DNA from 3 places in the Pseudomonas sp. NUPR-002 genome. Region 3 is predicted to be linked to each of the others. Evidence: riboswitches for the same ligand, from Rfam matches in the RefSeq annotation. Region 3 holds a riboswitch; each other region holds the start of a gene.
What was found. A riboswitch is a leader RNA that binds a small molecule or an ion and turns the genes downstream of it on or off. The one in region 3 is predicted to bind cobalamin.
Positions count from the first base shown of each region.

Region 1: another riboswitch for cobalamin. It lies ahead of ACVWSC_RS11050 (TonB-dependent receptor); the one in region 3 lies ahead of cobO (cob(I)yrinic acid a,c-diamide adenosyltransferase).
Region 2: another riboswitch for cobalamin. It lies ahead of cobW (cobalamin biosynthesis protein CobW); the one in region 3 lies ahead of cobO (cob(I)yrinic acid a,c-diamide adenosyltransferase).

Region 1 covers NZ_CM150476.1:2,401,459-2,409,307, reverse strand. The annotation lists gene lpxO (lipid A hydroxylase LpxO) at 1-251, shown strand, start outside; gene ACVWSC_RS11060 (carboxymuconolactone decarboxylase family protein) at 412-756, shown strand; gene ACVWSC_RS11055 (GNAT family N-acetyltransferase) at 840-1,397, shown strand; cobalamin riboswitch at 1,518-1,724, shown strand; gene ACVWSC_RS11050 (TonB-dependent receptor) at 1,831-3,966, shown strand; gene ACVWSC_RS11045 (MFS transporter) at 4,170-5,846, shown strand; gene ACVWSC_RS11040 (MAPEG family protein) at 5,914-6,345, shown strand; gene ACVWSC_RS11035 (saccharopine dehydrogenase family protein) at 6,471-7,706, opposite strand; gene ACVWSC_RS11030 (carboxynorspermidine decarboxylase) at 7,734-7,849, opposite strand, start outside.
Region 2 covers NZ_CM150476.1:3,294,591-3,302,439, forward strand. The annotation lists gene cobN (cobaltochelatase subunit CobN) at 1-1,539, opposite strand, end outside; gene cobW (cobalamin biosynthesis protein CobW) at 1,543-2,610, opposite strand; cobalamin riboswitch at 2,706-2,902, opposite strand; gene ACVWSC_RS14945 (2OG-Fe dioxygenase family protein) at 3,241-3,948, shown strand; gene ACVWSC_RS14950 (PLP-dependent aminotransferase family protein) at 3,948-5,225, shown strand; gene ACVWSC_RS14955 (ATP-grasp domain-containing protein) at 5,222-7,642, shown strand; gene ACVWSC_RS14960 (sugar phosphate isomerase/epimerase family protein) at 7,639-7,849, shown strand, end outside.
Region 3 covers NZ_CM150476.1:1,571,886-1,579,734, reverse strand. The annotation lists gene cobD (threonine-phosphate decarboxylase CobD) at 1-72, opposite strand, end outside; gene cbiB (adenosylcobinamide-phosphate synthase CbiB) at 65-973, opposite strand; gene bluB (5,6-dimethylbenzimidazole synthase) at 973-1,620, opposite strand; gene ACVWSC_RS07330 (cobyrinate a,c-diamide synthase) at 1,617-2,912, opposite strand; gene cobO (cob(I)yrinic acid a,c-diamide adenosyltransferase) at 2,909-3,520, opposite strand; cobalamin riboswitch at 3,687-3,911, opposite strand; gene ACVWSC_RS07320 (hypothetical protein) at 4,061-4,639, shown strand; gene ACVWSC_RS07315 (O-methyltransferase) at 4,709-5,356, opposite strand; gene ACVWSC_RS07310 (C40 family peptidase) at 5,373-5,906, opposite strand; gene ACVWSC_RS07305 (C40 family peptidase) at 6,041-6,673, opposite strand; gene hda (DnaA regulatory inactivator Hda) at 6,790-7,494, opposite strand; gene ACVWSC_RS07295 (AI-2E family transporter) at 7,652-7,849, opposite strand, start outside.

The DNA.
Region 1 (7,849 bases), 830 kb from region 3:
GCGACGTCGAGCGCCCGCTCAAATACCGCTGGGCCACCGCCTTCAACCGCTGGTTCAGCCGCAACGTCATGGCCGCCGCGGCTGCGCCGAACGATGCCGGTGACAAAACCGGCGGCATCAACCGTCTGTTCACCCGCATCTACAAGATTCGTCAGCGTGGCAAGGCGCTGAAAAAGCGTAATCGCACACGCTACTACCTGGAAAAATGGGCAGTGGTGGCGGCGTTGCTGTTGCTGTTCATCTACATCTGATCTGCACGCTATCGCGGCGCACCCCACCCCGTTCCACATCCTCTTGCTGTACCCGCCCCCCACCAAAGTACTGATTAACTGCGCCCAACGACCAACGGCGCCCCACAGAGAAAAAAACTAGCTTCACTGTTCATGTTGCCAACCGCACAAGGTGAAAACGATGAGCATGATGGACTGGGACGCCTACCGTAAGCAGTTGATGGCCGGTATCGGCGACCTCAAGCAACTGTCCCCTGACACCGTCAACGGTTATATTACCGCCAGCGGCGCCGGGGCCAAAACCAACCACCTGGATGCCAAGACCCGTGAGCTGATCTCGCTGGCGGTGGCGGTCACTACCCGCTGCGACGGCTGCATTGCGGTGCACTCGGCGCAAGCCGTCAAACACGGGGCCAGCCGTGAGGAAATCGCCGAAGCGCTGGGTGTCGCCGTCGCCATGAATGCCGGCGCCGCACTGGTGTACTCGGCGCGAGCGCTGGATGCCGTGGGTAAGGTCGAGCAGTAGCGCCAGCCGTGCCGGCATGCACAAACAGTTGCATGCCGGCATTAACGCTTTCAGACTTGCGGTTCACCCTGCCAGGAACCGCCATGATTCACATCCGCCCCATGACCGCCGCCGACTTCGAACGTTTCTGGCCCACCTTCCAGGCCATTGTCGCGGCCCGCGAAACCTATGCCTTCGACCCAGCCATGAGCCAGGAACAGGCGCGTCAGCTGTGGCTGGAATCACCGCTGCATACGCTGGTGGCCGAAGAGGATGACCAGCTCCTGGGCTCGTACTTTCTCAAGGCCAATGCCGCAGGCCCCGGCAGCCATGTGAGCAATTGCGGCTACATGGTCAGCGAGGCTGCGCGCGGCCGCGGTGTGGCTCGCTTGATGTGCGAGCACTCGCAGCGTCTGGCGCGTGAGCAGGGTTTTCTCGCCATGCAGTTCAACTCGGTGGTCGCCAGTAACGAGGTGGCGGTGGGCTTGTGGCAAAAGCTCGGTTTCGACGTGGTCGGGCGCCTGCCGCGCGCCTACCGGCATGCGCGTCTGGGCCTGGTGGATTGCCTGATCATGTACAAGTGGCTGGAACAACCGCAGCAGCCGATGCTGATCGGGCGCAAGAACATCGAGGCGGTGGTGTCGCGCAAACGCGGCCGCTGATTATTCCGGTAGGAGCGGGCTTGCCCCGCGATTGCGGTGTCAGGTAGATCGCTATCGCGGGGCAAGCCCGCTCCCACAGACTTAAGCGCAACTCATTGACTGCAAAGGCTTTCAATGTTCAGATGCGCGCCAGTTTCAGGTGTCCTGCGCCGCCGTGCGCAGGGTGAAACGGGAAGCCGGTGCATCACTCAAAGTGACTAGTCCGGCGCTGCCCCCGCAACGGTAAGCGAGCGAAGCCTTCGATACACCACTGTGCTCCGGCATGGGAAGGTGAAGGCCTTCATGACCCTCGCAAGCCCGGAGACCGGCCTGAAGCTTTGTTTGGCAACCCCGCGGTGGGCGGGCGCAGGCCGGTTTGCGGGCGCCTGCGCGCGCAATTCCTTCATGCGTTGTTCCCTCCGGGATTCATTCCTTCCAAAGATTGTGGAACGACATGTCCCGTAACTCCAAGCTTCACACCCTGGCGGCCAATGCCCTGGCCCCCTGCCTGGCATTCTCCTTGCCGACCTTCGCCGCAGAAACCGGCACCCTGGCCCTGCCATCGACGGCCATTACCAGCACCAGCGACAACCAAGCGATCAGCCTGGCCACGCCATTGCCGGCCGGCTCGCGCCTGAACCTCAGCGCCATGGACACCCCGGCCAGCACCAGCAGTATCAGCGCCGAACAGATCGAAGGGCGCAACAACCAGACCGTGCAAGACGCCGTCAGCCGCTCGCCGGGCATCACCTCGGTGGCAACGCCAGGCAACGGCAACACCGCGTTCTCGGCCCGTGGATTTCAAGGCCACGGTTCGGTGATGACCTTGTTCGACGGCTCGCGCATGTACACCGGTGCTGGTACCCAGACCTTTCCGGTCGATCCCTGGATGGTCGAACGAATCGACATCATCCGCGGCCCGGCGTCGGTGCTCTACGGTGAAGGCGCCACCGGTGCAGTGATCAACGTGATCCCGAAAAAACCGTTTCTGGGCGAGATCCACAACCACCTGCGCCTCGGCTACGGTTCCTACGACCGCCAACAACTGGGCCTGGACAGTGGTGGTTCGTTGAGTGAACGCCTGAGCTACCGCCTTACCCTCAACCAACAGGCGAGCAACGGCTGGGTGGATCGCGGCGATTCGAAGAACCTGGCGATGAGCGCCGCCCTGCGCTTCGACGCCAGCGACAGCCTCAGCTTTACCCTCGCCCACGAGCGTGGCGACGCCGAGCCGATGAACTACTTCGGCACCCCGCTGATCGACGGCCACTACCGCGACAGCCTGCGCAAGAAGAACTACAACGTACAGAACGACGTGCAGCGCTACCACGATGAGTGGACTCGCCTGAACAGCGACTGGACCCTGAGTGACTCGATCAGCGCCAGCAACCAGCTGTACTACCTGAAAAGCCGCCGACACTGGCGCAACGCCGAGGACTACACCTGGGACAGCAGCCTGGGGCAACTGCAACGTGGCAGCTACCTGGAGATCAAGCACGACCAGGAACAAATCGGCGACCGCCAGAGCTTTACCTTCGACCACAACCTGTTAGGCCTGAACAGCAAAACCGTGGTGGGCGCCGAGTACAACCGTATTCGTTTCGGCATCAACAGCAACTCGCCGTACAACGACATCGGCGGTGATTCTATCGACCCGTGGAACCCGGCACCCGGCGACTTCCACAGCGCCAGCCCGACCCGCCCGCAGTCCCAGAGCACTACCCGCACCTTCGCCCTGTTCGCGGAAAACCGCACGCAGCTGTCTGAGCGCTGGTCGCTGGTGACCGGCGTGCGCCGTGATCAGAACCACATCGACCGTGACAATCTGGTCAACGACAGCCGCAGCGACCGCAGCCTCAGCGGTGGTAACTGGCGTGCCGGCCTGGTGTTTGCCATGACCGACGAGCTGTCGCTGTACGGGCAGTACTCCACCAGTGAAGATGGCGTCAGCGACCTGGTGACTCTCAGCCCCAGCCAGCAAAATTTCGACCTGACAGAAGCCAGGCAAACCGAGTTCGGCATCAAGCAGCTGTTCTGGGACGGCCGTGGTGAGTGGACACTGGCGGCCTATCACATCGTCAAGAAGAAACTCTTGGTCGACAACCCGGTGACCCACCAGAAGGAACAAGCCGGACAACAGACCTCCGACGGTATAGAAGCAACCCTGGAACTGGCCCTGGCCAACCAATGGCAAGTGTCGGCCAACGCCTCGGTGGTGCGCGCCAAATACGATGACTTCGAGCAAACGGTCAACGGCCAGTCGGTCTCGCGTGCGGGTAACCGTCCAGGCAACGTACCGCGACGCACTGCCAACCTGTGGCTGAACAAAGGCCTGGGCTACGGTGTCGATGCCGGCATGGGCGTGCGTTACGTTGATGCGCGTTATGCCGACACCGCCAACACCCAGACCGTCCCGGGCTTCACCGTGGTCGATGCCAACCTCGGCTGGCAGGTACTGCCCGATGTGCGCCTGGGCCTGCAGTTGAACAACCTGCTCGATCGCCGCTACGCCGCGACTGCCCACAGTGGCGAGCAGTGGCTGATGGGTGAACCGCGCTCGTACTTGGCAACCATCGACTACAGCTTCTAAACATCCCCCTGGTAGGCGCGGGCTTGCCCCGCGATCGCGGTGTGTCAGTCCCACCGCGATCGCGGGGCAAGTCAGTGGATATCTGCAAAAAGCTGATTATGCTTCAAACAACCTTGCAGTAATGCAAGACCGCGAACCCCAGGGCCAGGGTGCGGTAATTCGAGTAGGTGCTCCGGCCTATTAAAACAAGTCGGAGAACAGTCATGGCGGCAATCGACAGTACGTCCAGCGGCAGCACGCCCAACCGCGGGATTACCAAAGAAGAGCGCAAGGTAATTTTTGCCTCGTCCCTGGGCACCGTGTTCGAATGGTACGACTTCTACCTGTATGGCTCACTCGCCGCGATCATCGCCAAGCACTTCTTCGCCGGCGTCAACGAAACCACCGCGTTCATCTTTGCCCTCCTCGCCTTTGCCGCAGGCTTTGCCGTACGGCCATTCGGCGCCATTGTGTTCGGCCGCCTGGGCGATATGATCGGGCGCAAATACACCTTTCTGATCACCATTGTGATCATGGGTGTGTCGACCGCGATTGTCGGTTTGCTACCCAGCTACGCCACCATCGGGGTAGCGGCGCCGATCATTCTGATCACCCTGCGCCTGCTCCAGGGCCTGGCCCTGGGCGGTGAGTACGGCGGCGCGGCAACCTATGTGGCCGAACACGCCCCGCAAGGCAAGCGCGGCTACTTCACTTCATGGATTCAAACCACCGCGACCCTCGGCCTGTTCCTGTCGTTGCTGGTGATCCTGACCTGCCGCACGATTCTGGGCACCGAAGCCTTCGAAGCCTGGGGCTGGCGTATTCCGTTTCTGCTGTCGATCTTGTTGCTGATTGTTTCGGTGTACATCCGCCTGCAACTGAGCGAGTCGCCGGTGTTCATGAAGATGAAGGCCGAAGGCAAAGCCTCCAAGGCGCCGCTGACCGAATCCTTCGCCCGCTGGGACAACCTTAAAGTGGTGATCATGGCCCTGCTCGGCGGCACCGCCGGCCAGGCGGTGGTGTGGTACACCGGGCAGTTCTACGCGCTGTTCTTCCTGCTGCAGATGCTCAAGATCGACCCGCAAACCGCCAACCTGCTGATTGCCGGTTCGCTGTTGATCGGTACGCCGTTCTTCATCCTGTTCGGCAGTTTGTCTGATCGCATCGGGCGCAAGGGCATCATCATGGCCGGCTGTATCATCGCCGCCCTCACCTACTTCCCGATCTTCAAGGCATTGACCGAGTACGGTAACCCCGATGTGTTCCTTGCCCAGGAGAAAAACCCGGTCACGGTGATCGCCGATCCCAACCAGTGCTCGTTCCAGTTCGACCCGGTGGGCAAGGCCAAATTCACCAGCTCCTGCGACCTGGCGAAAAGCGTGTTGGCCAAGCGCGCGATTCCTTACGAAAACATGAAGGCTGAGCCGGGCAGCGTCGCGCAGATCCGCATCGGCGATAAAGTCCTGCAGAGTTTCGAAGGCACCGGCATGCCTGCCGCCGACTTCAAAACCCAGAATGATGCCTTCGTCGCCACCCTCACCACCGCCCTGAAAGACGCCGGTTACCCGGAAAAAGCCGACCCGAGCAAAACCAACTACCCGATGGTGTTGCTGCTGCTGACCATCCTGGTGATCTACGTGACCATGGTCTACGGCCCGATTGCCGCCTGGCTGGTGGAGTTGTTCCCGACGCGCATTCGCTACACTTCGATGTCACTGCCCTACCACATTGGTAACGGCTGGTTCGGTGGTTTCCTGCCGACCGTGGCGTTTGCCATGGTGGCGGCTACCGGCGATATCTACTACGGGCTGTGGTACCCGATCGTGATCGCGGTGATGACGGCCATCCTCGGCATCTTCTTCCTGCCGGAAACCAAGGACCGCGATATTCATCACGACTGAGGCAAGGGCTGTACGTGGCACAGCGGGTTGGGCGATGATCACGCCCCCCGCTGTCAATGGAATGAACATGCACGATTTGATGAGTGTCTTTGCCTTGTGTGTCGTCGTACTCTTTTTGAAGATGCTGGCGATTTCCTGTTACCAGGGCTATTACCGCATCAGCCGCCGAACCTTCAAAAACGCCGAAGACGCCAGTTTTGTCGGGCGCCCGGCCAGCGCGCAAGAGCTGCCACAAGTCAGCCGCGCGGCGCAGGCCTGGGCCAACGACCTTGAAAGCATCCCGGTGTTTTTTGTCCTTGGTGCTCTGTGCCTGGTGTACTACCCACCGTTCACCCTTACCGTCGGGTTGATGGTGGTGTTCACCGCTGCCCGGGTGATGCATACCGTGACCTACCTGGCGCGCTGGCAGCCCTGGCGCACGATTGCCTATGCGGTGGGGATCATTTGTCTGTTGGGCCTGGCTGGCATGGTGACCCTGGGGGCGGTACGCCACCTGTAGGCGCGGTGTGTCAGCCATATCGCATCGCGGGGCAAGCCCGCTCCCACTGGCGAATGCAAAAAAACGGGATTGACGCAGTCTCTGCGTCAATCCCGCTTGGTCACCACCTGTGAACTGAAGAACTATCAGTTCCAGGGACGGTCGCCGTTCTCGTCTTTGATGCGAGTCGGCAGGCCCATCACGTCCAGTGCCTTGAGGAACGGCTCAGCCGGCAGTTCTTCAACGTTGGCCATGCGCTGTACATCCCACTCACCACGCGCAACCAGCAAGGCTGCCGCTACCGGCGGTACGCCTGCGGTGTAGGAGATGCCCTGGCTGTCGGTCTCGGCGTAGGCTTCTTCATGGTCAGCGACGTTGTAGATGAAGATCTCACGAGGCTGGCCATCTTTAGTGCCTTTGACCAGATCACCGATGCAGGTCTTGCCGGTGTAGCCCGGCGCCAGCGAGGATGGATCTGGCAGTACTGCCTTGACCACTTTGAGCGGCACGACTTCCAGGCCCTCGGCGGTTTTCACCGGCTGCTCGCTGAGCAGGCCAAGGTTTTTCAGCACGGTAAACACGTTGATGTAGTGCTCACCGAAGCTCATCCAGAAACGCACGTTCGGCACGTCGAGGTTCTTCGACAGCGAGTGCACTTCGTCGTGGCCAGTCAGGTACAGGTTCTGCGAACCCACTACCGGCAAGTCGTCGGTACGCTTGACTTCGAACATGGTGTTGCTGGTCCACTGGCTGTTCTGCCAGCTCCATACCTGTCCGGTGAACTCACGGAAGTTGATTTCCGGGTCGAAGTTGGTGGCAAAGTATTTGCCATGTGAACCGGCATTGACGTCGAGGATGTCGATCGAATCAATGCGGTCAAAATACTGTTGTTGCGCCAATGCTGCATAAGCGTTGACCACACCTGGGTCGAAGCCTACGCCGAGAATGGCGGTAATGTTCTTCTGCTGGCACTCTTCGAGGTGTTTCCACTCGTAGTTGCCGTACCACGGCGGGGTTTCGCAGATTTTGCCCGGCTCTTCGTGGATGGCGGTGTCCAGGTAGGCCACGCCGGTATCGATGCAGGCACGCAGCACCGACATGTTCAGGAAGGCAGAGCCAACGTTGATGACGATCTGCGATTCGGTTTCGCGGATCAGTGCTTTGGTCGCTTCGACGTCCAGAGCGTTCAGCGCAAATGCCTTGATTTCAGCAGGCTGCTTGAGGCTGCCCTTGGCAATGACGCTGTCGATGATGGCCTGGCATTTGGAGATGTTGCGCGACGCGATGGCAATACGACCGAGTTCGTCGTTGTGCTGCGCGCACTTGTGGGCCACCACCTTGGCGACACCTCCTGCACCAATGATAAGAACGTTCTTCTTCAATTTCTCTATCTCTCCTTTACTGCCAGCTCAAGACAGGCTGGACAAGTAGTCTTCGAAACCAAACTCGCGAACCACCTCAACACTACCGTCGAGTTGTTTCACTACGATGGACGGCATTTTCAGGCCGTTGAACCAGTTTTTCT
Region 2 (7,849 bases), 1.7 Mb from region 3:
GAGTTGATAGCCGCGTGCTGGCTGGATGCCTACAAAGGTCAGGCCAAAGCGCAGACCGGCGACCATCATCCGCCCGTTGCGGCACATCGGGTCCTGCTCGGGCTCGCCCCAGCGTTCACGCACGGCGTCCTGATTAGCTTGCGGTAGCGCAGCGAACGCAGCCCGATAGTCCGCCATGGCCATGCTTTGCAGGCAGGGGCGCTGGTCGAGGCTGTCGAGGTCATTACTGACGCCGCCGAGCAGCGCCTGGATCAGTGCCGTGCCGTTCTCTGGCAGATCGCTCAGCGGATAGCCCTGATCACGCAGGGCACGGAGGATGTTCAGCGCCGCTGCCGGGGTGTCGAGGCCAACGCCGTTGCCAATCCGGCCATCACGGGTCGGGTAGTTGGCAAGGATCAAGGCCACGCGCTTGTCCTGATTAGGCAACTGCGCCAGTACGCTCCAGCGCCGCGCCAGTTCTGCGACAAAGTCCATGCGCTCGGCATGCGGGCGGTAGCAGACCACATCCGACTGGCTGCGCTCACTGCGCCAGGCCAGGTCCTTGAAACTGATCGGCCGGGTGATGATACGCCCGTCCAGCTCCGGCAAGACGATGTGCATGGCCAGGTCGCGCGCCCCGAGCCCCTGCTCGCTGGCTTCCCAGCCCGGCTGGTTGTCTTGCGCGCAGATCGCCTGCAGCACCGGAATATCCCGGCGAAACGGCCGCAGGTGCGGTTGTTCCGGGCTGGATTGGGCAAACCCGGTGGTGTTGATGATCAACGCCGCCTCGACCGCGTCCAGCCAGTCCTCTACTTGACTCAGGCAGCCCGCCTCCTTGAGGCTCGCCAGCGCAATCGGCAAAGGATTCAGCCCAGCGGCGTGCAGGCGTTCACAGAACGTATCGATAAACGCGGTGTTCGCCGCTTGCAAATGCGAGCGGTAAAACAGAATTGGCACCACCGGTTGATCGACCTGCCACTCGGCAAACCAGTCAGCCAGTTCAGCACTGGCTTTACGCGGGTGATACACCGACGTGCGCGGCAACTGCTGCGGCTCGCACCAGGCGTAATCGCGCTGCAGGTACTCGCTGGCCAGGTAATTGAACAGGTGAAGGGCATTAGCCTTGCCGCCCTGGCGCAAGAAGTGCCAAAGCCGCTCGGTCTGCTCCGCTGGCACCGTGCTCAGGCTGCTGAGCTCCGGGTCCGGGCGATCATCACCCGGTACCAGAATCAGTTGTACGCCACGGGCCGCCAGCTCGAGCAACTGCTCGACGCCATAGCGCCAATAACCGACGCCACCATGCAGCGACACCAGAATGACCTTGGCATGGCGCAGCACCTGGTCGACATAAAGGTCGACCGAGGCATGGTTCTGAACCTGCATCGGGTTGGCCAGACGCAGGCTGGGGAAATCTTCTGGCAACTGTTGGGCGGTTGCCGCCAACAGTGCCAGGTGTGAATCACCGCTGCAGAGAATGACCAGCTCGGCGGGGGTTTGGCCGAGGTCGGCAATACTGTCGTCCGGTACAAAACCACCGGGCTGGGTCCGCAGCAAATGCATGGGTCAGGCGCCCAGGGCAGCGCGCAGGCTCGCTTCCAGCGCAGCGGCATCGAGCTCCTGGCCAATCAGCACCAGGCGCGTGATGCGCGGCTCTTCGCTACGCCAGGCGCGATCGAAGTGTTTATCGAACCGCGTGCCCACGCCTTGAATCAACAAACGCATGGGTTTACCCGGAATCGCGGCAAAGCCTTTGACCCGCAGAATGCCATGCTGCACCACCAGTTGCGTCAGGGCGTCGAGCAGCAGGCTGTCGTCGGCTTCAGGCAGCTCGATGGAGATCGAATCGAAGGCATCGTGGTCATGATCGTCGTGATCGTCACCATCATGGTGGCTGTCGTGGTGGGTACGACGGCCATCAATGTGCGCTTCGGACTCAGCGCCCAGGCCCAGCAACACCTCCAGCGGCAGGCGGCCACTGCTGGCCTCGATGACTTTGACCGCTGGCGGCAGTTCTTCCTCGACTTCGGCGCGCACCTTGGCCAGGTCGTCGGCAGCGATCAGGTCGGCCTTGTTCAGTACAACCAGGTCGGCACTGGCCAACTGGTCGGCAAACAGCTCATGCAGCGGCGACTCGTGGTCCAGGTTAGGGTCGAGTTTGCGCTGCGCATCGACCTGCTCCGGGTAGGCGGCGAAGGTACCGGCGGCCACCGCCGGACTGTCGACAACGGTGATCACTGCGTCAACGGTGCAGGCGTTGCGGATTTCTGGCCACTGGAAGGCCTGTACCAGTGGTTTGGGCAGCGCCAGACCGCTGGTCTCGATAAGGATGTGGTCCAGATCACCGCGCCGCGCCACCAGCTCACGCATCACCGGGAAGAACTCTTCCTGCACGGTGCAGCACAGGCAGCCATTGGCCAGTTCGTAGACACGGCCACTGGCCTCTTCTTCAGTGCAACCGATGCTGCACTGCTTGAGAATTTCGCCATCGATACCCAGCTCACCGAATTCGTTGACGATCACCGCAATGCGGCGCCCCTGCGCGTTGTCGAGCATGTGCCGCAGCAGTGTGGTTTTGCCCGAGCCGAGGAAGCCGGTAACGATCGTGACGGGAAGTTTGGCCAGTGTTTTCATGCGGATGCCCTTGGCAGGATGGCGGGCATGCGCGACGAGAGCCACAGGCTGTATTGCCTGGGCGCGTTCGCCACCGGATCACCCCGCCCGGTTGATGTCGAAAACGGTTCGAGGCAGGTCTCCTGGCTTGCATGCTACTGGCCGTTGGCCAGTTGAACGACGCCTTCCCGCAGCGATGCAGTGGCTGTGTCGAACCGTTCAATGCTTACAGTTGCGGGGGCAGCCGCGGCTTTAACCGCGTTCCCGTCTTAGCTTCGGCCAACGCCGAAGAACCTCGAAGGCGCAAGGCTACGCATGCACGCGAGGCGGGTCAATGCCTGGAGCCTTAATGTCAACGCGACAAACCGCAGCCTGCAGCCTCAAACAAACATGTTTAAAGCAATAGCGTAACTTGTAAGTTATTTCCTGTTTATACACAAACTCACAACCCTACAGACAAACAACTCAGCAACATAGAATTACAAATACCGATTTGATAATTCAAAGAAACGCGACAAGCATGATTACCACCAAGCAACCAGCCACACAAGAAAGGAACTCTTGTATGCCTGAGCATTACCAAAACACCCCAATAAGTGTGATTTTCACATGAGCGCTAACACAGCTCTACGGCATTCGGACAATGCCGTAATGCTTGAACTTTCCATGCAGCTGAAAGCGTATCAGTATGTCAGTTGCCTCCAGTATCCGGCGCTACCCGTTACGCAACTGGGCGGCGAAACCTGTGATGCATTCAATGCCAGCTGGGACAGGTTAGAAGCGGACGCTTATTTAGGTGCGCAACACGGTATCCGCAAGCGCAGAATCTGCAAGTTCGAGTATCTTCAGCGAGAAAGACGCTGGAAGCCCCTCGACGATTGTCGCTTCTACCAATCCGCAACCGACAACCCGCTGCTGGGTGGGCTCGAGCGTATCTATGCGCGCAGCGAGCCGGAATTCACTGGTTCGCCGGTGCTCATGGCCTTGCTGGCCGCCGACCTGACGTTGATGGACTTCACCGTTGGGCCGCACGACTGGCAGGTGACCTGTCACCAGTTCAGAACCCTTTGCGACCCACACAATCAAGGCCAGGCTACACCCGAAGGTCGTCACCGCGACGGGCATGACTTCGTTTTTCAGCACCTGATCAAACGCGAGTCAGTCACAGGAGGTGAAAGCCGAATATACCGCGAACACGCAGAACTTGTATTCAGTGCAACGCTGACCCGTTACATGGAAACAATCGTGTTGAATGATCGCGCACTCTTGCATGAAGTTTCCCCACTGCAAACGTTTAAAGGCGCACAACAGGGTTGGCGTGACATGTTGATTATCGATTTCGACAGGATAAACCACTGATGAAAGGTTCAGCTTCTTTAGCCGCCACCTGCCCCAGCACGTACAACTATATTATCGAACAGTTCAATCAGGCACTTGTCAGGCGCCACACAACACTTTCACTTACCGCCAATGAAAACATACTGTCTGAAACCGCACGAACACTCGGACAAAACCGTCATTACGACCGCTATTTATTCAACGCGGAAACTGCGACGGGACACCATTACGCGGCTGAGTTCAACGGCATGCATGTCGAACATTTTCCCGAGGTCGATGAGCTCAAGGCCCTGGCCACCGAGGCTACACAGTCGATGTTCAACGCCGCGTTCGTGGAGTACCGAGTGCTTTCCGGCGTTCATTGCACGCTGAGCGTGCTGGCCACCCTCACCAACCCCGGCGACACGGTTTTCTCCCTGGCGCCAGCGTGCGGCGGGCATTTCGCCAGTCGGCCAATGGTGCACAACATCGGCAGGCGCAGCCGCTTTTTGCGCCTGGATAACCACGGCCAGATCGATCTGGCCGGGTTCGACGAACAGCTTCACGGGCTGGGCCACCAACCTGCGGCGGTGTTGCTCGATCACGGCCTGACAACCGCTGTGATCGCCATCAGACCGTTGCGCGAGCTGCTCGACCGCCACGGTTTCAGGCGCACCCTGATCATTTACGACGCTTCCCATACCCTCGGCCTGATCGCCGGCCAAACCTTTGCCAACCCGCTCGATGAAGGTGCGGACATTCTGCAGGGCAATACCCACAAGTCACTGCCCGGTCCACACCGGGCGTTGATTGTCTGTCGGCGCGCCGACCTGGCGCAGCAAATCGAGCAGTCGATCAGCGCGGGCCTGGTGTCCTCGCCCAACCTGCCAAGCCTGCTGCAACTGTTCATGACCCTGGTGGAAATGCACCACTACGGCAAGGCCTACGCCCAACGCATGTGCAGCAATGCCCGACGCTTGCAAGGCGCGCTGGCGGACGTTCCCGGCTGGACCGTACAGCCCACCGACACCCATCTGCTGCTGCTCGAAGGCGCTCGCTGCGATCAGGCCGCACAACAGCTCAACGAGCTGGGGATACGGGTCAACAACAAACGCATCGGCAGCCGCGAGTGCTTGCGTTTCGGGGTTCAGGAAATCACCCGCCTGGGTATCAGCGGTCAGGACCTGGACGCCCTCGCAGCCATTGTCGGCAACGTGTTGAGCAACAGCATTGACCCTGCCGACCGTCATCGCCTGGCGCACATTTGCCAGCGCCTGAACCGGGTGCATTACAGCTTTGATCAGCAGGTGCAGCCATGAGCGCACCTGGCTGCCTGATTATCGGCAACATACGCGACGGAGAGTATGAAGGACTGATTGCCGAAGGCATCACCCCCGTGCTGATTGCCGACACCAGCACAACCGCCAAGATTGCCAACCCAGCACTGCTGCCTGCCACGGCGAAGTACGACTTTTCCAAAGGGCTGAGCGCTGAGCTGGTCAAGCTGACGCAACAGTTGTTGGACGAGCATGCGTTCACCAGTGTGCTGAATTTCCGTGAAGGCTATGTAGCAATCACCGCCAGGCTGTGCTCGGCACTCCCAGCCTTGGCCCATCTGCATCGCAACGTCGAAAACACCCTGGACAAAGCCTTGCAACGTCGATGTTTCGAGCAATCGAGCAACCCAGACCTGCAGGTGGTTTCTCAGCACGTGCAGATCGAGGATCTGCTCGGCCGCCCGCACGCGCTGCCCTACCCGTTCATCCTCAAACCGGCGAACCTCTACAGCAGCCTGTTTGTACGCTGCATCCATAACGCTGAAGAGTTGCTGGCGTACAGCTGCAATGAATGGCCGGCACTGCAGCGTTATGTAGCCGGTAAACACCTGAGCTCGGATCAGTTGCTGCTGGAGGAGTACCTGCAAGGCTCGAACCATTCGATTGATTGTGCCATCAGCCCTGACGGTTCGATCAGCAGCTTCCCGATTGTTGATGTGATCACCGGAGTGGACATGGGACGCGGCGATTTTCATCACTTCGCCCGCTACAGCCCTTCGCTGCTCGAGCCTGACCTGGACCTGAAGCAGCGCTGCCATCAACTGGCCCACGATGCAGTGAATGCCTTGGGGCTCAAAGGCACCTTTGCCCATGTCGAGTTCATCCTGACTGCCCGCGGGCCGAAAGTGCTGGAGGTCGGTGCGCGTCCGGGCGGCAGCCGCATTCATGTGACCCGCCAGACGTGGCAATTGCCGCTGGAGGTCTGCTATCACCGCGCCCTGTCCGGGCAGGCGTTGCCTCAGGCTGGCGCCGTGCTGCGCCCGTTCGGCATCGTCACACCGTTTGCCCGCACAGATCGCACTTACGACGGCCTGCATCAGCTTGAACGCCTGCGCATGCTAGCGGGCTTTCAGCGTTGGTATGCCTATGTGCAGCCAGGCGAACGCATCGGCCCGGTCAGCAGTGGCTTTCAGAATTACCTGTATATTGAGTTCCACCAAGATGACACCGCCAGCTTGCGCCAATCGCTGCTGGCCGTCGCCGACTGTGACCTGTATGCCGAAAAGCCCGCAGCAACTCAGGGTAAACACGTGCTGCTGATTGGAGGACGCGACTCGGGGTTGGACTGGGACACAGCGCAGCGCTTTTGCTTCACCCTTGTCCAGCACCCTGCACAGCTGACCGACTATCAGCGTGAACACGCAACCCTGGTGATGACATCCGACCTCGCGGATCTGGACAGTTACCGCGACACGATCGAACGGCTACACCAACAACAGCCGTTCGCTGCCGTCGTTTCGTTTTGCGAAGCCGGCCTGCTGCCGGCCTCGCAGTTGGGGGCGCAGCTAGGCATCACCCACAACAGCCTGCACAGTGTCGAAGTCAGCCGCGACAAACTGCGCTTGCGCCAGCTGTTGCACAACAGCCCCTACGCCTTGCCGGCTGCGGCTATCAGCAGTCGCGAGCAAGCCCGCGCCTTTGTCCGCCAGCATGGCCCAGCGATCGTCAAGCCTGTCTGCGGTTCCGGCAGTCAGGGCGTCTATGCCATCGACACCGTCGAAGCCGTCGAACTTCTGCCATTGACGGGACACAACCTGATCGAAGCGTTCGTCAGCGGCGAGGAGTACAGCGTTGAATCGCTGAGTCTGGACGGCCAACACCAGATCCTCGGCATCACCCGAAAGTACACCAGCGGCGCCCCGAGCTATATCGAAACCGGGCATGACTTCCCCGCGTGCCTGGACGACGCCCACCGCAGCCAGATCGAGAGCGCCGTACTGTGGCTGCTCGAACGTATTGGCAACCGCTGGGGCCCGGCGCACAGCGAAATCAAGATCGATGGCCAACGCCTGCATGTCATCGAAACCCAGACCCGCTTCGGCGGCGACCAGATCTGGGAAATGGTCTGGAAAACCACGGGTGTCCATCTGGCGGCCGCGACCATTACCGCGATGACCGGCTGCCCATTGCCCGCGCAAACAGGCACTTACCAGCAAATGGCGATCCGCTTCATCGAAGCGGCTGTAGGCTGTGATCCGGCACAGCTGCACACACAACTACTGCAATACCCTTTTGCCCTGCGGGCAACCCTGCACTCCGAGTCCTTTGGCCGTCCCATCCAATGCTCCGGCGACCGCCATGGTTATGTGCTGCTGGGCTGTCGTGACGACCGCGAGCGGGCCTCCTTCAACAGCGTGATCTCCCACCCACCGTTCATCCACCAAGGACAGGCGCAATGACCCACAACGACCACCTGTATTACCTCGATGGCCCAATCAGCGCGAATTTCCCGTCAATTGCCTTTTCCACCAACGTCTACGACAACCCGGCGGACATTCTGGGCTCGATCACCGATCTCGCCCGTTACTTCAATGCCGTGGAGTTCGAGATCGGCGAAGATGCCGAATCAGTGTTCTGGTCAATGAGCGACGATCAGCGCCTGACGC
Region 3 (7,849 bases):
GTCCAGCCATTGCTCCCGGGCAATGCCGTAGTGCTGCACGGCGCGTTGCAGGCGCCCACCGTGTTCAAGCATAGAGTTCAGCCCCCAGGCACATCAGCAGCAACCACAACCACACACCCTGACACACCAGACGCCAGCCACGCTCGATGGCGTCGGCATCCGCCGCCGGACCTTCGCCCAGTTGCGGGCGTTCGTGCAATTCACCGTGGTACACCGCCGGGCCGCCCAGTTCGACACCCAGGGCGCCCGCGCCAGCGGCCATCACCGGCCCGGCATTGGGGCTGTCCCACAGCGGTGCCTGACGGCGCCAGCAGCTCAGGGCCAGTCGGGTCTTGCCGAGCAGAGCGTAGGTCAACGCCACCAGGCGTGCCGGAATGTAGTTGAGCACATCATCGATACGCGCCGCCGCCCAGCCAAAACGCTCGAAGCGCTCGTTACGGTAACCCCACATGGCGTCCAGGGTGTTGCTCAGGCGATAGAGCACCACACCCGGCGCGCCCGCCACGACAAACCAGAACAGCGCTGCAAACACCGCATCGCTGCCGTTCTCCAACACCGATTCGGTGGCGGCGCGTGCCACGGCGGTTTCGTCCAGCTCGCGGGTTTCGCGGCTGACCAGATAGCCCACGCGCTGGCGTGCCTGCTCCAGATCACCGGCACGCAATGCGGCGGCAACCGGGGTCACGTGTTCGCCCAAACTGCGCAGCCCCAGCGCGCAGTACAGCGCCAGAATTTCCACCAGCCAGCCGATGTAGGGCAGCCAGGACAGTAAGGTGGCCAACAAGGTCAGGGGAATCACTGCCAGAAACCAGGCCGTGACGCCGTGGCTGCGCCAGCCACATCCCCCGGCGTTGAAACGCTGCTCCAGGCGCCCGGCCAGACGCCCGAAAGCCACCAACGGATGCCGACGCCGGGGCTCGCCCAGCAGCGCATCCAGCGCTACACCGGCAACGGTCAGCAACGCCACACTCATCAAGACTCTCCCCACTGGTTTTCAAAGAGCATGTCGCTCAGCGGGCGCTCGGCAGCCCAGCCCTCCAGCACCAGCATCGGCGCCGGGTAAAACGCCCGGACCGGGCCCAGGCACAGAATCGCCAGCGGCTTGGCGCCCGCCGGCATGTGCAACAGCTCGGCCAACGCCTGAGGTTCGAACAACGACACCCAGCCCATGCCCAACCCTTCGGCACGCGCCGCCAGCCACAGGTTCTGGATTGCGCAGGACAGCGAAGCGAGGTCCATCTCCGGCAAGGTGCGGCGGCCGAAAATGTGCTTCTCACGGTCATCCATCAAGGCGGCCACCAGCAACTCAGCGCACTCGCTGATGCCTTCGACCTTGAGTTTCATGAACTCATCCGAACGCTCGCCCAACGCCTCGGCCGTGCGCACCCGCTCGGCTTCCACCTGCGCCTGTATACGCTGGCGCAAGGCCTGGTCGGTGATGCGGATAAAACGCCAGGGCTGCATCAGCCCGACACTGGGGGCCTGATGCGCCGCCGCCAGCAGGCGCGCCAGCAGCTCAGGGGCTACCTCGCCCTTGATGAAATGGCGCATGTCGCGGCGTTCGCCGATGGCGCGGTACACCGCGGCGCGCTCGGCATCGCTGAAAGCCTGATCGCTCATGGCGCCAACAGCGCCGCCGCCGCATGGGGGTTGGAAGCAAAGTAGAAATGCACGTAGGACGCCGTCAAGCGGCCCTGACGGTAGACCGCCTCGGCACCGCGCCCGCCATTGGGGCTGTGCCCGCGGGCAATCGGCTGCAACTCGGTGGTGGTCAGCGAATGGTGGTAGGTGTGCCCGCGCAAGGTGCCCTCCGGCAACTCCACCGCTTGCAACGCCAGGGCAGCCAGGCGCTTCTGCATGACCGCCTCGCCTGCCAACAGGCCGAGCAACTCGGCACGCGTACCCGCGACATCGGTGAGGCTCTCCAGCAGGTAGAGCATGCCGCCACACTCTGCCAGCACCGGCTTGCCGGCCTGGTGATGATCGCGAATCGCCGCCAGCATCGAGGTGTTGGCAGCCAGCGCCTGGTGATGCAGCTCCGGATAGCCACCCGGCAGGTACAGGCTGTCGGTCTGCGGCAGCGTACGATCATGCAGCGGTGAAAAGAACTTCAGCTCGGCGCCCATGGCGCGCAGCAGCTCGAGGTTGGCGCCATAGGTAAAGGCAAACGCCTCATCCCGGGCCACAGCGACGGTTACGCCCTCGAGCAAGGGTTCGATGACCTGCACGCTCGGCGCAGCGAAGGCCACAGCCGGCGGCAACGACGACTCGCAACTGGCTGCCAGCGCCGCAGCGGCGGCGTCCAGGCGCACATCCAGATCGTTGAGTTCACTGGCCTGCACCAGGCCCAGGTGGCGGCTTGGCAGCTCGATCCCGGTTTCCCGCGACAGGCCACCGTACCAACGCAGCCCTTCGGTCAGGCTGCCTTCAAGCAACTGCGCATGACGCAAGGTACCGACACGGTTGGCCAGCACGCCTGCAAACGGCAAGTCCGGCTGGTAGCGCGCCAGGCCCAGGGCCAGTGCACCGAAGGTCTGGGCCATGGCGGTCCCGTCAATCACCGCAAGCACAGGCACGGCAAAATGCCGGGCCAGGTCAGCGCTCGATGGCGTGCCGTCGAACAAACCCATGACCCCTTCGATCAGAATCAGATCGGCCTCACCTGCTGCCTCCCAGAGCAGCCGACGGCTTTCCTGCTCACCGACCATCCACAGGTCCAGCTGGTACACCGGGGCGCCGCTGGCCCGTTCTAGGATCATCGGGTCCAGAAAGTCCGGGCCGCACTTGAACACCCGCACCTTGCGCCCGAGATTGCGGTGCAACCGCGCCAGAGCGGCGGTCACGGTGGTCTTGCCCTGACCAGAGGCCGGGGCGGCGATCAGCACCGCCGGGCAGTGGCGCGTGTCACTCATAGCTCAACGCCTTTCTGGGCGCGGATGCCTGCCTGAAAGGCGTGCTTGATCATGCCCATCTCGGTGACGGTGTCGGCCAGTTCGATCATTTCGTCTTTGGCGCCACGCCCGGTGACAATCACGTGCTGCATCGGCGGGCGCGCCTGCAGGTCGCTGAGCACCTGCTCCAGGTCGAGGTAGCCGTGTTTGAGGGCGATGTTCAGTTCATCCAGCACCACAAAGGTAATGGCCGGGTCTTGCAGCAGTTGACGCGACACCGCCCAGGCAGCTTCAGCGGCGGCAATATCGCGTTGGCGGTCCTGGGTTTCCCAGGTGAATCCCTCGCCCATCACGTGGTAACGCACCTGCTCTGGAAAGCGCCGGAAGAACAGTTCTTCGCCAGTGCTGTTGCGGCCCTTGATGAACTGCACCACGCCACACTGCATACCGTGGCCCATGGCCCGGGCCAGCATGCCGAAAGCGGAGCTGCTTTTACCTTTGCCATTGCCGCTGAGCACCAGCAGCAAACCGCACTCGTTCGGCGCATTGGCAATACGCTCGTCGATCACCGCCTTCTTGCGCTGCATACGCGCCAGGTGGCGTTCGTCACGCTCATTGGATTCAGTCATCGCAGTCTCCGCATAGCACTATCCGTCAGTTCGCAGCGAGCTTGTCGGCACAGGGCCGTACAGCGTTCGCGGCAAAAAAGACAGTAATAGATGAATGGATAAGGCAGACGGAGAAACGCGCAAGGCTGCGGCATGGGCCGAAGGATACGCGCATCACCCTCCGTGATGCCGTTGGCTGTAACAGGCCGGTCTCCGGGCTTGTGAGCGGGGCCTTGAACACCCAGGGTCGTGCGCCTTCCCGGGGTTCATTACCCAGTGGCCATGCGCGACCTTGACTCACCTACCGTTGCGGGGGCAGCGCCGGACTCGCACGCATTAGCGCAGCCACCGGCTTCCCTGTTTCACCCTGCCAGACCGCAGCCCACAGAGCACCTGAAACAAGTCGCGAAGGTTAGAGGGTTGCACCCGGAGCGTCAATGAAAGGTGCTGCACTGGCCTGGATCAATGGCGTGTTTGTCGGCTTGTGTCACCCTGATATCAGTGATATCAAATAGCCATGATCTGGCTGCACTCAATTACAACGATAAAGGAGAGAACGGCATGCAAGGTCTGATCATCAACAACCCGCGCCTGGAATTCCTGCGCCCGGCGCTGGAGCGCTGGGTTGAATGCATTGACCGACTCAACCAGACCCTGGGCGACAGCGAAGCGCCTTACTGGCACGGCGCTCAAACCAACCTCAGTGTGCTTTGCGCTGCCGCCTGGCAAGCTGAGCTCGTGACCTTGCAACACCACCCGAGTAAAAAGCAGCGCGACGAAGGCGACCGCGAAGGACATTGCGACCTGTACATCGCCAATCGTGAAGAGGCCGCCTACCTGCAAGGCAGCCAGCGCTGGCCGCGTATCGGCCGCCTTGACTTGAGCAACGCCCTGCAGGAAACCGTGTTCGCTGCCCGCCAGGTGGCCGCCCCCAGTCAGCTCAAAGTGGCTGCGCTGTTCGCCAGCCCGTGGAAAGCCGGGCAGCATGCCAGCCCGGAAGAGCTGCAGGACCTGGTTGAAGATCTGCAAAAGCATACGGCTTGCGCCATTGCCTGGTATTTCCCTTATGCCTACCGCAAGCTGCATAACGAGGCGGGGCAGTATTATCCGGGGGTTGCCTTGCTGCTCAAGCAGGCTTGAAATCAGGGCACGATCGCGGGGCAAGCCCGTCCCTACAGGGTAGGAGCGGGCTTGCCCCGCGATTGAGTCTCAACGCTTACGACACAACGTCAAACCGTCCCCAATCGGCAACAGGGAAAGGTCCACCCGCGCATCATCCTTGAGCTGTAGATTCAACGCCTGGATCGCCCGCGTATCGTCACTGTCAGGCTGTTCCTGCAACACCCGCCCGCTCCACAGCGTGTTGTCGAACAGCACCAGCCCACCGCAACGCAGCAAACGCAGCGCCTCTTCCAGATAACCCGGATAATTGGCCTTGTCGGCATCGATGAAGATCAGGTCGTAGCGCTCTGACGGCAGACTCGCCAAGGTCTTCAAGGCAGGCCCCAGGCGCAATTCAATGCGCTGTGCCACCTCCGCCTCACGCCAGTAGCGCCAGGCAATCGCGTTGTAGCTGCCTTCAAGATCACAACACAGCAGTTGCCCCTGCTCCATGGCCTGGGCCATGCACAGCGCGCTGTAGCCGGTGAAGGTACCCACCTCGATGACTCGCTGTGCACCGATCAGGCGTACCAGCAAGGCCAGCAATTGCCCTTGCTCCGGCGCTACCTGCCAGCGCGCCTCGGGCAAGGCCTGGGTTTCCACACGCAAACGCGCCAACAGCGGTGTCTCGCGAACAGACACCGCTTGCAGGTAGTGGTAGAGCGCATCGTCGAGGTATAGCGTTTGTGCCGTCATCGCCTACCTCGCCAGGTCAGGGGTTACGCGCCAGTTGAGGCGGCGCCAGAACGCGCTTGGCGTTGAGGTAGGCTTTGTTCCAGTAGCTGTTGGACAGGTAATCCAGACGCACGGTGCCACCGGCAGACGGGGCATGCACGAAGCGCCCCTCACCCACGTAAATGCCAGCGTGACTGACCTGGGAGCCGCCATTGGTGGCGAAGAACACCAGATCGCCCGACTGCAACGCGGTGCGGTCGATAGTGGGCGCACGCATGCCGATCATTTCACGGGTGGTACGCGGCAGTGAAATACCCGCAGAGTCACGATAGACGTAACCGATCAGGCCGCTGCAATCAAAACCCGAATCGGGGGTATTGCCACCCCAGCGATAAGGCGTACCGACCAGACCCAGGGCCTGAAACAGCACATCTTCAGCAACGGGAGAGAAATACACTTGAGGCGCCATGACCACCGGTTTAACCACTTTGGCGGGTTTCGGGGCATGACTGGAGCAGGCACCGAGCAGTGCCAGCAGGGAAAGTAGAGCGAAGCGCGCCTTCATCGCCATGGTCAGAACATCCTGTCTGAAGCCGTCCGGCGGTGTGGCCGGAAATAGTTGAGAATTTAGATTAGACGCTTTCTGTAAACACGCACGGCGACGCGCTTTTCAGCGACGTCGCCGTGGTATGGCAAGGCCAGGGTTCAGTTGCGCGAAATAGTCGTCGCAGTCGGTGCCATGGCCAATGCACGCTTGGCTTCGATAAAGGTTTTGCTCCAGTAGCGATCACCGAGCTTGTCGATGCGCACACCACCGCTGCGGCGGCTGCTGGAGTGAATGAACTGATCGTCACCCAGGTAGATCCCGGCGTGGCTGACACGACCGCGACCATTGGTGCTGAAGAACAACAGGTCACCCGGCTTGAGGTTGTTGCGAGCAACCAGCGGGGCTTTTACGTTGATCATTTCGCGGGTGGAACGTGGCAGGTTCAGGCCGGCTTCTTCGCGGAACAGGTAGCCGATGAAGCCACTGCAGTCAAAGCCGGTGTTCTCGGAGGTACCGCCAAAACGGTAACGGGTACCGATCAGCGACATGCCGCGTTCGAGAATGTTGTCAGCCAGGGCTGGCAATTGGTAAGGCTTGCTGCTGGCGAAATCTTGCAGGTCTTCTTCAGTGGCCAGCTCTTCCTCGAACACCGACGAGGTGGAGGATTTGGCCGAGACCTGAGAAATGACCGATTGTTGATCCTGCTGCTGCGAAACCGGGCTATGCGCCGCGCAGCCAAAAAGCAGGGTCACAAGTGCGAGGGGCACGAGGGGTGCGAAGCGATTTAGCATGGGCACGACCGTGTCTTGAGATTTAAAGAAGTCGAGACTATGCCTTCTATCGCATCGATTTGCAAATTCAATCGAAAAAAATGTGACTTTTATGTTCCGAGGCTCTAGCCCCTACCTTACCAGCCTAAAGTTTCTTTCAGAAACGGGATCGTCAGCTTGCGCTGAGCCTGCAAAGAGGCTTGATCGAGGCGTTCGAGCAGGTCGAACAATGCGCTCATGCTGCGCGTGCCGCGGGTCAGAATGAAATGCCCGACTTCGTCTGTCAGGTGCAGGCCGCGGCGCGAAGCACGCAGTTGCAGGGCACGCAGCTTGTCTTCGTCAGACAGCGCGCGCATCTGGAAAATCAGCGCCAGGGTCAGACGCGACTTGAGGTCGGCCAGTTTGATCGGCAACTCCCGCGGCGAGCTGGAGGCCGCCAGCAACAAGCGGCGGCCGCTGTCGCGCAGGCGGTTGAACAGGTGAAACATCGCCTCTTCCCACTCGGGCTTACCGGCAATCACATGCAGGTCATCCAGACACACCAGCTCGTATTGCTCGAGGTTATCGAGCAGCTCGACACCCCGGTCCAGCAACTGTGCCAGCGGCAGGTAAACGGCAGGCTCGCCCAATTGCTCGAAGCGCAGGCAGGCGGCTTGCAACAGATGGGTACGCCCGACGCCCTGCTTGCCCCAGAGATAGATCAAGCTTTCGGTCCAGCCGGCGTCGGCTTCGCAGAGTCGCTCGACGTAGCCCAATGCGGCGGCGTTGGCACCCGGGTAGTAGTTGATGAAGGTGGCGTCGTCACGCAGACGCACACCCAAGGGCAACTGGATCGGTTTCATGCTGGCTGGGCAGTTCCGAAGAACCACAAAGGGCCTTTTGTGAAAAGTCTGCAAAGTTTATACCCGTGGCGCCCCTGGCACAATCGGCGCGGACCACAAGTAAAATCAAAGGCTTGCATCGATGCCTGGCGGTCGATGAAAGCCTTTGGCCATTAAGCTAGAGCTCGGGGTCGATCTCACCGCCGTACATATCCGACTCTTTATAGAGATCGTGGACATGCCGCAGCAGCACCATGATCACCGCCGCCACGGGCAGCGCCAGCAAAATCCCGGTGAAGCCAAACAGCTCTCCGCCAGCAAGAATGGCAAAAATCACCGCCACCGGGTGCAATCCAATTCGATCCCCCACCAGCAA